Regions from separate parts of the Peribacillus sp. FSL P2-0133 genome, predicted to be linked through region 2. Evidence: riboswitches for the same ligand, from Rfam matches in the RefSeq annotation. Region 2 holds a riboswitch; each other region holds the start of a gene.

Region 1 (4,290 bases), 1.8 Mb from region 2:
CTTGATGAACAGGTCAGAAATGCAATTCTTTACAGAGGGAAGCACAAGCCTGCTGTTGGTGGGCGGCGGGATTGTCACGGCATTGCCTCTTTTATATTTTGCGAAAGGGGCGGAGAAGATCCCGTTATCGATGCTTGGCATTTTTCAGTATATCGCTCCGACCTTATCTTTATTGATCGGGGTATTCGTCTATCATGAAAGTTTTACTAAAGCACATCTTTTAGCCTTTTTGTTCATATGGTCAGCCTTGGCTGTTTATACATTATCCATAACGAAATGGGGTCAGGCAAGTGCCCGCAGGTTCAAAGGCAAAGGGAATATTGGTGCGTGAATAACAAAAAATGCTTGGGAGATTTCTCCCCAAGCATTTTTTTTATGCTGGTATTTAATGAAACGGCTATACGGCATAGGGGAAATGCCAGGGTCATGAAAGGTAAATATTCGAACCTATTTCAGAAACAATACAATTGGAAAGGCTGACAGGACTGTGATCAGGCTTTGCACGGGGGATATTTAGTTGGAATTTATTATAGAAGGAACTATCCAGGAAAATGATATGATCTGTCAGGAATGCTGATATGGTGGCGAACGGCTTTCTATTGCTATTTAATTCAGTGATGATTCCCTGTGCACTGGTAATCCCGATCCCGTGGCCATAAAAGAGGTTATTTCCTAATAATATGGCATTTTCACCTTGCCATTCAGGAGTTGCCTCGTCGTGTTCAGGGTTTTTGAAGTAAACGCAATCACCTGGTGAATAATCCCTTCCTTGATGAATGATGAGAGCCATATTTTGTGGAGGGTGCCAGTCATATAAAACTAGGTTTGAAAAAAGGTTGTCGAAATTCCTCGGGCCGATTAAATCCAAAATGGCCTTTAAAAAAGTGACGACTATTGCTGTCCCGCATTCGAAAGCATAAAGCCTTCCATTTATGAAAATGTCAACGATTGCAGCATGAGGGAGAATCCCTGGCTGAAGGGTAAAGGTGCCATCCTTTGAAAGGCGCCAATATTGTTTATTGGATTCCGATTCCTCAAGTGTGGAAAATTCTACATTACTTTTATCCAACGCAATAGCTGCCGCAATGACTCGATTCCTCAGTTGAATCTCGAAATTAAACTCTCCAAAGTTCCGATATTCAAAAACGTTAGAATCCTCCGCCAGCAATTGGACAATTTCAAGCGATTTAGCAGATGCTATTCCTGGTTGGATTTGACTGACATCTAACCATTTGTGATTAATCTTTATCATGATCATATCCACCTTTTGCTTATGAAATTAACGGTTTAAAAACCGGTAAACAAAAATGTCTACATGTAATGCTCATTATATGAATGCAAGCTTTGAATTGACTATTTGGAACGTGTCAGCCACCGTTGCAGCCGAGAATGATTGGAATGAAAAGAGGCAGAATTTTATTGCTTTCATTCCAAAAGATGTTTTGCTAGATATCCTAGAGTGCAAGGAATACCTTTCCAATTAGCGAGAAGAAGCAAATTAGTATTCCTTTTTCCCCATGAATTGATATAATGAGAGAGAAAAGTTCATATGTGCGAGAAATGTAGGGGGGCCAGTATGCTGGCTGAGATTGCATCCTTTAGATGCTGACTCTTTGAACCTGATCTGGATGATGCCAGCGGAGGGAACATATTATTACTGATTTTCTGTTTTGTATGTTAACGTCCGAATTCATCTTCGGGCGTTTTTTGCTTTTTTATCCAGTATTTGAATAAACCCTGGAGCCCCATTATGGTTCCGGCATATGGAACTTATATGATGTGTAGGAGGATAATGACTTGAATAAATTCTTGCCACTGTTAACTTCGTTGTTCCTTTTGGCTGGATGCGGTGCAGGCGGAACTAATGAAAAAGAAGAAGCATCTAAAAATGAAGGAAATGAAAAATTAAAAAAAGTATCGGTCGTGCTCGATTGGACACCGAATACAAACCATACAGGATTGTATGTAGCCAAGGAAAAAGGTTATTTTAAAGAACAAGGTCTTGATGTGGAAATTATCATGCCAGGTGAAGCCGGAGCTGATAAGCTTGTCGCTTCAGGGAAATCTGAATTTGGCGTGAGTTACCAGGAGGGCATAACGCAGGCCCGCGTGCAGGGCGTGCCGATTGTTTCGGTAGCTGCCGTCATTCAGCATAATACCTCGGGATTCGCTTCCCCTGAGGCAAAGAACATTAAAACTCCCAAGGATTTTGAAGGGAAAACGTATGGCGGCTGGGGGTCTCCGGTTGAAAAGGCCATCATTGATTCACTCATGAAAAAAGAAAATGCGGATGTAAATAAAGTGGATATAGTCAATACAGGAGACACGGATTTTTTCACTTCGGTTAAAAGGGATATAGATTTTGCCTGGATTTATTATGGATGGACAGGCATTGAGGCTGAATTGCGAAATGAAAAGCTTAATATGGTTTACTTAACCGAATACTCTGATAAGCTTGATTACTATACGCCTGTATTAACTACGAATGAAAAGATGATAAAAGAAGATCCGGAGACTGTTAAAGCATTCGTTCAAGCAGCTTCGAAAGGGTACCAGTTTGCGATCAAGAATCCTGACGATGCAGCGGACATATTAATTAAGTCTGCACCGGATCTTGATGCAAAACTAGTGAAGAAAAGCCAGGAGTGGCTTGCAGACAAGTATCAGGATGATGCTCCGCGATGGGGTGAACAAAAGCTTGAAATTTGGAAGAATTACAGTGATTGGATGACTGAAAATAAGCTTCTTGAAGGTGATTTCGATCCTGAAAAGGCATTTACCAATGAATTTTTACCAAAATAGGAGGAAATACAATGGCCAACTCATTAATTAGTATACAGATTATTCCTAAAGGGGAAAATGTCATCCCTATGGTCGATGAAGCAATCAAGATCATTGAAGAATCAGGTGTCAAGTATGAGGTTCACCCGCTAGAAACGACAATGGAGGGTGAGCTTTCCGAACTTTTTGCCGTGATAGAAAAAATGAATGTAAGAATGATTGAAATAGGATCGCCGAATGTCATTTCCCAAGTGAAAATATTATATCAGCCAAGCGGGATTACGATGGATACGTTAACGGAGAAATATCGCGCATGATCGGAAGGGGAATTTGGAAGAAGGGGGCTCCCTTCTTTCTTTTATTATTGTTGCTGATAGTATGGGAGTCAGTGACAGTCTTATTGAAAGTCGAAGAATGGCTGCTTCCCGCTCCATCGGCCATTTTCATTGAAGGAATTGAGTCGTCCCGCAATCTTTACGGACACCTTATATCCACAACCGAGCTTGCGTTGTCGGGTTTTTTTATTGGAAGCTGCATCGGCTTATTGATCGCGGCAATTTTACACCTATTTCCCGGTGTGAAGGACGCGGTTTATCCTCTGCTCATACTATCACAAAATATACCCATCATTGTTTTGGCGCCGCTCTTGGTGATCTGGTTTGGCTTTGGCATGCTGCCTAAGTTAATAGTGATTTCGCTTGTATGTTTTTTTCCGGTGGCGGTTGCATCATTGGAAGGTTTTCGCCAGACACCATACGAACTTAAGCATTATTTCAAGATGATGGGAGCGGGAAAAAATCAGTTATTTTGGAAGCTGGAACTTCCTCACTCGATTCCGTTCATTTTCTCCGGCCTGAAAATTTCAGCCACCTATAGTGTAATGGGTGCGGTTATTTCGGAATGGCTTGGAGCAAAATCGGGGATTGGTGTTTATATGACTCTCGCTTCCTCTGCGTTCAGGACAGATCGGGTGTTTGTTGCCATTTTCATCATCATGGGAATGAGCCTGATCTTTTTTGGAATCATCACCATCCTGGAGAAATACTTAGTTTCTTGGAAGAGAAAGGAGGGCGAAAAGGATGAAGCTGGAAATTAAAGACGTCTCCTATTCTTTCGATGATAAACAGAATATATTGGAGAAGATGAATTTCCATGTGGATGAAGGAGAATTTGTCACGATCCTTGGGCCATCAGGCAGCGGTAAAAGTACATTGTTCCACTTGATCGGCGGCATTTTGAAGCCGGATCATGGCATCATTTCACTGGATGGTAAAAAGATAAATGGCTTAAAGGGCCATATCAGCTATATGCCTCAGCAGCCTTCCCTTTTACCTTGGAGGACGGTATTGGAAAATGTTTTGCTTGGAAGTGAACTTGCTGGGGTCAGAGATAAAGAAAAGGCAAAAGCCCTTTTGATGAAAGCTGGATTAGAAGAGTACGAGAAAGCATATCCGCATGAATTATCTGGTGGCATGAAGCAAAGGGCCGCATTCATCCGGAGTATCTTAA
Region 2 (4,290 bases):
ACCGATGGAATTCCGTTTCCGGGAATGGAACTAAAGGTCGTCGATTTTGAAGGGGAGGTCTGTGCCCCGAATATAGAAGGCTCTTTATTAGTAAAGGGTCCGGCTCTTTTTGTCGGCTATTTTAAACGGATCGATGATACTTTAGCTGAGTATAGTGACGGATGGTTCATTACCGGTGATCGAGCATTCATGGATGAAGACGGATATATTCGAATTTCTGGAAGAAACAAAGACATAATCATACGTGGCGGTGAAAATATTCCAGTCGCTTATGTAGAAAATGTATTATATGAACACCCGGATATTTCTAGTGCTCAGGTTATTGCGGTTCCAGATTCCCGTCTTCAGGAAAAAGCATGTGCATGTATCAGCATGAAAACGGGCAAGAGCCCGATCACGATGGATTCCATGCAGGAATTTCTCTCGGAAAAGGGTTTGGCCAAACAATATTGGCCTGAATTTCTTGAAATAATGGATGATTTTCCTCGTACGGCAAGCGGGAAAATCCAGAAATTCCGGCTCCGGGAAATGATAAATGAAAAGATAATCGACAATATATAAGCAGTTTAAATAAATCCATATTGACTAAATGGTGAAAGCGGAGGGAAATATGATGAATAAAAGAATGGCATTTATTACCGGTGCTGGAAGCGGAATTGGCAGAGAGATTGCAAAAAAATTGGCTTCTCGCAATTTTAACATCATAGTGGCTGATATAAATCATAAAAATGCTGAGGAAACGGTTTCTTTAATCGAAAAGTCGGGTTTTGAAGCTAGAGCGGTCCATTGTGATGTAACGAAATTAGAAAGTGTTAAAAAAGCCGTTGAAGAATCAGTGAACCATTATCATAGAATAGATATATTGGTTAATAATGCAGGCTGGGATAAGGTGGAACCTTTTTTAAAAAGTGATCCTAGCACTTGGAAAAGGATTATCGATATTAATTTACTTGGGCAGATCCATACTTGCAAGGAAATTTTACCTCTCATGATTGAAAATGGTTACGGAAAGGTAGTGAATATTGCATCCGATGCAGCTAGAGTAGGATCAAGTGGAGAGGCAGTTTATTCGGCTGCTAAGGGAGGGGTGATTGCCTTCACAAAAACGATAGCAAGAGAAATGGCACGTCACAAACTCAACATCAATTGTATTGCGCCAGGTCCTGCTGATACGCCCCTATTTCAAGAAATAGGCTCTTATAATGAAGGTATAGCAGGCGCCTTGGAAAAAGCGATTCCATTTCGTCGGCTAGCTCAACCAGAGGACATTGCCAATGCCGTTGCCTATTTCGTTTCGGAAGATGCCGGGTATATTACGGGGCAAACTCTTTCCGTAAATGGTGGATTAACAATGGTTTAATCAATCAAGTTAGGTGGTTATGCAAGATTGAAAGGCTAGTAAACCTAAAGCATTAGGTTGAAAACTTTTTCTAATACGTTTGACAATTGGATTTATCGTGTTAATATAAAGGCAAATGAAAATTAAATATACAATTTGTACCACTAGGGGTGCTTTATAGGTAAAAGTTGATTTTACCGCAGAAGCTGAGATTAAAGTATGACTTTAAGACCCTTAGAACCTGATCTGGTTTATACCAGCGTAGGGAAGTGGGGTCTGGAACAATACGTTTCTGTATTTTTTCAAGTACAACCACTTTCTTTACGTTTAAGAAAGTGGTTTTTTGTTTGCAAAAAATGGGGTGATAAAGGTTTTTTTCTGTAAGATTCATTGAAAAATACAATTTGGAGGTAATGGACATGAAGTTTTCAGAGGAAATTCGTCGGGAAGTTGATCATATTTGGGAAGCTAGTTTTAATCACCCGTTTGTTGCAGGAATAGGAGATGGCACATTACCATTGGAGTGTTTTCGTTTTTATGTCATGCAAGATGCCTATTATTTATCTCATTTTGCCAGGGTTCAAGCTTTAGGGGCAGTAAAAGCTACAGATTTACATACAACAAGCAGGCTTGCCGGCCATGCACAAGGAACATATGAAGCGGAGTTGAGGCTTCATGAGAATTTTTCTGAGAGATTAGGCATCACAAAAGAAGAAAGGGAAAAGTTCAAACCTGCCCCGACTGCTTATGCTTATACTTCCCATATGTATCGTGCAGCTTATTCGGGACATTTAGGGGATGTTATTGCAGCTATCTTGCCGTGTTACTGGCTGTATTATGAAATAGGTGAAAAGCTGCAAGGGTGCGTACCCGAAGAGCCGATTTATCAAGAATGGATAGCGGCTTACGGAGGAGAGTGGTTCCGCACTTTGGTGGAAGAACAAATTGCGAGGCTTGATGAGATTGCTGAAAAAGTAACAGACGAAGATAAGGAGAGAATGAAAGAGCATTTTATCCTTAGCAGCCAATATGAATACTCATTTTGGGAAATGGCTTATCGTTTAGAGACATGGCCTGTGCATCAGGAAACACTAGAAGTATAAAGGAGAATGAAATAATGAAAAAAGGATTGAAATTAACTGATATATTAGTCACGATCGTGATTGCGGTAGCATTTGGAATCGTTTATATCCTTTGGGGTTCGATTTACTATTCCGTTAAACCATTAGGATTACATCTGGATCAACTTATTTATGGAATGTGGTTTATAGCTGGTCCCGTCGCCTTTTTAATTTTACGGAAACCGGGTGTGGCACTTTTGGCGGAGATTGCTGCAGCTTCCGGGGAATTCTTTCTAGGTTCTCCTTGGGGGCTGACCGTACTGTTATATGGGGTGGTCCAAGGTTTGTTCGCGGAGCTGGTGTTCATGGCGTTCAAATATAAAAAATTCAATATGTCGGTGGCTGTTTTAGCTGCGATAGCTTCCTGCCTTGCATCAGTAATAATGGATTTTGCATACGGGGAAATAGGTGCGCTTTCTACTTGGAATCTTTTGTTGTTCATGATAGCGAGGTTTGTGGGTTCCATATTCTTTGCAGGTGTGACTGCCTATTATCTAGTCAAGGTTCTGGAAGCAACAGGAGTAACCAATCTTGTTCGTCCGGTTACAAGTAAAGATTATGCAGAACTGGATCAAAAGTAGAGGTTGAGGGCCATGGAACCAATCGTTTCAGTTGAGAAGTTAAGAATGAAATTTCCCGGTGATGAATCTTTGATATTCAAGGATCTATCCTTATCGTTTGATAAAGGAGAAAAAGTGTTATTGTTGGGACCATCAGGGTGTGGTAAATCCACACTTCTGCAAGTGTTAAGCGGATTGATTCCGAATTCCATCGAAGTACCGATGAAAGCGGATAAATTGAAATGCCCTTCTTCATGGGGATATGTTTTTCAAGACCCTGATAGTCAGTTTTGCATGCCATTTGCCGATGAGGAAATTGCCTTCGTACTTGAGAATCTTTCCATCCCTAGAGAAGAAATGAGAGAGAAGATCCAAAATCATTTCCGTAAAGTAGGATTGAACCTAGGCCATACAAGTATAGAAACATTATCAGGCGGGATGAAACAGCGTCTGGCAATCGCTTCAGTATTGGCCCTTGAACCAGAAGTAATATTTTTAGATGAACCGACCGCCATGCTTGATCCGGAAGGAACAAAAGAAATCTGGGACTTATTGAAGGAAGTCGGACGAGACAAAACGGTTATTATCGTCGAGCATAAAATTGACCATGTTTTAGAATTCATCGAACGAATCGTGCTTTTAAACGATGAAGGTCAAATCATGGCTGATGGTCCAAGAGACACCATTCTTTCACAATATAAAAATGAAATGAAAGAACATGGAATTTGGTTCCCTGGTGTTTGGGATGAATATGTAAATGAGTATGCACCAATTCGTGAACACAAATTTACAGATGGTTCACTCCTTATGCATGTGCAAGGATTTAGCGGTTTTCGGAATAAAGAGGAAAAAATCAAGGTTGAAGAGCTGAAGGTTCATTCAGGGGAATGGATTGTAATCAGGGGAGAAAATGGCGCGGGGAAGAGTACTCTTTTGCATGCACTGATGCAGTTCATAAAAACGAATGGTAAGTATGAATTAATGGGGACCCCCATTAAAAGGGTGAAAAACCCAACGGATCATATGACGTTTGTCTTTCAAAATCCCGAGTTTCAGTTCGTTGCAAATACTGTATATGAAGAGATTGCCTATTCATTGCGAATTGACAAAAGGCCGCAACAAGAAATAGATGAGAGAGTCCAATCATTGCTTAAAGTGTTCCGCCTTGAGGCGCATCGGGATAAACATCCGTTTCAATTATCAATGGGTCAAAAGCGTCGCTTAAGCGTAGCTGCTTCAATCGTAATAGACAAAAAAATCATTCTACTTG
Region 3 (4,290 bases), 1.7 Mb from region 2:
ATGAATGATAATTATGCCTTTGAACTGAAGAAATCAGGATTACACTGATTTTTTTACTATAATGGGTGGCTTTCGTTTCAGGGGAATCCGGAAATGTGACGACTGACCCTTCAATTGATGAACGAGCATATGCCAAGTGAACTTGAATAAGGGTTTTTGGTAATGAGATGGAGTATTTATATTATATAATGATAGTGACAAAAGGAGGATGTATAGATGGCATATAATTCGGCAGCAGAACTTTGTGAAGGGTTTGGGTATCCGCCCGTTCACGTTAAATTGACGATAGAGATCGTCGATAAGAGATTGGGACCTGTAACGGCGGAAGCAGAGATTGCCATCAAGCCTGTTAAGTCAAAGGAATATCTAGAAGTATTGGTGGAAGAATTGGAATCGGAGCATATCTTTGCTGATGAAAATGGCAGTATCTATGGCAGCTTCGGCATCGATCAAAGCATCCAGATATATGATGAAGTCCTGACTACAATTCCGTTCGAAGAGTTAATAGGAAAGGAAAATTGGAAAGAGACAATTGAGGAATCAATCACTGTGGATAAGCTAAAGGAACAACTGGGGAAATCCCTCAATGATTATCAATTCAGTGATTTGAGCGGGAAATATAAATTCAGGAAAAGATGTACGATAACGGAAATTCAATTCATAGAATAAACCAAAACTGGAGAAGGCGAAATGCTTTCTCTTTTTTCGATGCTATCATAATCAAATGTTTATAGTGACACAATCCGTAAGGTTTTTTAAACATACACAATGACAAGGAGAGATCAGTAAGGCTTTTTATAGTTTCAACATACATTTTTTTATGGTTTTACATAGGGTAATATATTGATAAGGACTTTTACAAGAAAACGAAATGTATATTTTAAAAGATAAAAAGGAGAATATATGAAAATTGGTTTGGTACGGCACTTTAAGGTGGCACATGAATTTCCCACTGGGAGACCTGTGACGGCGGATGATATGAAGCAATGGTTTGAGGACTATGATGCAGCGGATATCATTTACGGAACGACTTTATTTGGTGTGGAGGAATGGCAGGAATGTTATAGCAGTGATATGTCGAGAGCTGTCAAGACAGCGGAACATATCTATCCAGGTACGGTTCATCGGATGGAGGAGCTGCGGGAAATACCTTCCCCTCCTCTTAAAGGAAAGGTTAAGCTGCCGTTCATCCTTTGGGCCATCTGGATTCGCTGCTGCTCGGTAATCAACAAGCAGACAAGGGCGGAAATTAAGATCGCAGAGCGAAGAATCAATAAAGTATTGGATGAGGTCTTAGCAAAGGGGGACAGGGATGTTCTGATCGTGAGTCATGCCGCCCTCATGGTATATATAAGGAAAGAGCTGATACGACGTAGGTTCACTGGTCCAAAATTCAGGATTGCCAGTAATGGAAAGCTTTATGTATTTGAAAGATGATAAAGGAGAAAATATTAGGTTTCCCACCAGAAAGGGTAAGTCATTTTTGCTTATTTTAAGAAAGAGGAAGGCATTTTCCGAATAGTTATTCTTTTTTTATTGGTTGTGGTTTATTATTGTAATAGTGTAATTTTTACGAATTCAATAATAGGGAAAGAGGGGTGGACATTTTGCTGAAGGCAGTTTTTTTTGATTTAGATGATACATTACTATGGGATCAGAAAAGTGTAAAAGAGGCTTTTGTGGCCACATGCGAAGTGGCTAAGGAGAAATATGATCTGAATGTCGACGAGTTTGAAGAAGCGGTGCGAAAGGAAGCACGTGAGCTTTATTCTTCTTACGATACATATGCATTCACTCAAATGATCGGAATCAACCCATTTGAGGGATTATGGGGAAATTTTCAGGATGATCATGATGAATTCCGGAAGATGGCCGGGATTGCACCGGCTTATCGGAAAGAAGCGTGGACGAGAGGTTTGAAGGCATTAGGGATCGATGATCCGGAATTTGGGCTTGAACTGGCAGAACGTTTCCCGGCCGAGAGACGCAAAAAGCCATTTATCTATGAAGAATCCTTCCGTGTTCTGGATGAATTAAAAGGGAAGTACAAATTGCTATTGCTTACGAATGGATCTCCTGAACTGCAAAATACCAAACTTGAAATTACGCCTGAACTGGTTCCTTATTTCGACCAAATCGTGATTTCAGGCGCATTTGGACGAGGTAAACCAGATGCCTCCATTTTTGAGCATGCCTTGGAAATCATGGAGCTTGATAAGGATGAAGTATTGATGGTCGGCGATAATTTAATGACCGATATCCTTGGAGCATCACGGGTAGGTATAAAGTCGGTTTGGATAAATCGCCATGATAAGGAACGGAATGAAGTGATTCCAACCTATGAAATCAAGCATTTAGAGGAGCTTTACCCAATCCTTGAGAGCCTGGGGAAATAATTAACGGTCCTCTCCAAATAACAAATTTTGGAGAGGTGTAATGAAAATATTAGGTCTTTCAAATTATTTACAGAATGAAAAGGGTGATATATAGTTACCCTGTAATCAATTAAATTATTCAGACTAGGGGTGTCCAATAAAAGTTGGGCTGAGAGAGAAGCGCTTAAGCTTCTTAACCCTCAGGACCTGATCTGGTTCATACCAGCGTGGGGAAGTTAGAATCTACTAAACAATGACATTTCAATTGGTCATTTCTTTAGTCATACTAACGTTAGCCGGGTCTTAAATATGAGATCTGGCTTTTTCGTGCGAAATGGATTGGATTTTGTCCTTTTTAAATGAACTTAAAAAGGAGAAATGAAATCATGATGAGTAATTCTGTAAATGACATGAACGTTTCAATTATGTCCAGTTTTGCCGGGAGTAAAAAAGTGTATGTTGAGGGATCTAGACCTGATATTAAAGTACCTATGCGTGAAATTAAGTTAAGTCCGACTACAGGGGCATTCGGCGAAGAGGAAAATCCGCCTTTACGAGTTTATGACACAAGCGGTTTTTATACGGATTCAGATTATCCCATTGATATTCGTAAAGGTCTTGCCCCGATTAGACGAAGCTGGGTTGTGGAACGGGAAGATGTTGAAGAGTATGATGGCCGTGAAATAAAGCCCGAAGATAACGGGTATAAAAAAGTTGAGTCACAATCCAACGCCGAAGTTTTTCCGGGATTGAAAAGAAAACCATTGCGTGCAGTGAAAGGCCAAAACGTAACCCAGCTCCATTATGCCCGTAAAGGTATCATTACTCCAGAAATGGAGTTCATTTCGATCAGGGAAAATGTAGCCCCTGAGTTTGTAAGAGAAGAGGTAGCTAGCGGACGGGCTATCATTCCGGCAAATATTAACCATCCTGAAAGTGAGCCAATGATCATCGGACGTAATTTTCATGTGAAAATAAATGCGAATATTGGAAATTCCGCTGTTAGTTCATCGATCGAAGCTGAAGTGGAGAAAATGACTTGGGCTACACGATGGGGTGCAGACAATATAATGGATCTTTCCACTGGAAAGAACATTCACACGACTCGGGAATGGATTATCAGAAATTCACCTGTGCCAGTTGGGACGGTTCCGATATATCAAGCATTGGAAAAAGTGAATGGAGTCGCGGAGGATTTAAATTGGGAAGTTTTCCGGGATACATTAATCGAGCAGGCTGAGCAAGGTGTCGATTACTTCACCATACACGCTGGTGTGCTTTTGCGATACATCCCAATGACAGCAAAGCGAGTTACGGGAATCGTTTCCCGAGGGGGCTCCATCATGGCACAATGGTGCTTGGCCCACCACCAAGAAAGTTTTCTCTATACTCACTTTGAAGAGATTTGTGAAATCATGAAGGCGTATGATGTCTCTTTCTCATTAGGTGACGGCCTCCGTCCGGGATCCATTGCAGATGCAAACGATGAGGCACAATTTGCTGAATTGGAAACACTTGGGGAACTGACGAAGATTGCTTGGAAGCACGATGTTCAAGTCATGGTGGAGGGACCTGGTCACGTACCGATGCATTTAATTAAAGAAAATATGGATAAGCAGCTGGAAGTCTGTCAAGAAGCACCATTCTATACCCTGGGACCATTGACAACGGATATAGCTCCTGGATACGATCATATCACTTCTGCGATTGGTGCTGCCATGATCGGATGGTTTGGAACTGCCATGCTTTGTTATGTGACACCGAAAGAGCATTTGGGACTTCCGAATAAAGAGGATGTTCGGGTAGGGGTCATAACTTATAAAATTGCGGCCCACGCAGCTGACCTTGCTAAAGGTCATCCGCATGCAAGAAAACGGGATGATGCCCTTTCGAAAGCTAGATTCGAATTTCGTTG

What was found. A riboswitch is a leader RNA that binds a small molecule or an ion and turns the genes downstream of it on or off. The one in region 2 is predicted to bind thiamine pyrophosphate.
Region 1: linked by a shared signal. The riboswitch ahead of MKY17_RS20660 (ABC transporter substrate-binding protein) and the one ahead of tenA (thiaminase II) in region 2 are both predicted to bind thiamine pyrophosphate.
Region 3: linked by a shared signal. The riboswitch ahead of thiC (phosphomethylpyrimidine synthase ThiC) and the one ahead of tenA (thiaminase II) in region 2 are both predicted to bind thiamine pyrophosphate.

Annotation. Positions count from the first base shown of each region.
Region 1 covers NZ_CP150254.1:4,295,124-4,299,413, reverse strand. Annotated here, with positions in the region: gene rarD (EamA family transporter RarD) at 1-331, shown strand, start outside; gene MKY17_RS20665 (protein-glutamine gamma-glutamyltransferase) at 425-1,252, opposite strand; TPP riboswitch at 1,555-1,663, shown strand; gene MKY17_RS20660 (ABC transporter substrate-binding protein) at 1,798-2,802, shown strand; gene MKY17_RS20655 (thiamine-binding protein) at 2,814-3,098, shown strand; gene MKY17_RS20650 (ABC transporter permease) at 3,095-3,877, shown strand; gene MKY17_RS20645 (ABC transporter ATP-binding protein) at 3,861-4,290, shown strand, end outside.
Region 2 covers NZ_CP150254.1:2,485,480-2,489,769, forward strand. Annotated here, with positions in the region: gene MKY17_RS11905 (AMP-binding protein) at 1-561, shown strand, start outside; gene MKY17_RS11910 (SDR family NAD(P)-dependent oxidoreductase) at 614-1,360, shown strand; TPP riboswitch at 1,496-1,624, shown strand; gene tenA (thiaminase II) at 1,759-2,442, shown strand; gene MKY17_RS11920 (ECF transporter S component) at 2,457-3,041, shown strand; gene MKY17_RS11925 (ABC transporter ATP-binding protein) at 3,054-4,290, shown strand, end outside.
Region 3 covers NZ_CP150254.1:834,760-839,049, forward strand. Annotated here, with positions in the region: gene MKY17_RS04035 (hypothetical protein) at 217-669, shown strand; gene MKY17_RS04040 (histidine phosphatase family protein) at 904-1,437, shown strand; gene MKY17_RS04045 (HAD family hydrolase) at 1,608-2,396, shown strand; TPP riboswitch at 2,512-2,626, shown strand; gene thiC (phosphomethylpyrimidine synthase ThiC) at 2,762-4,290, shown strand, end outside.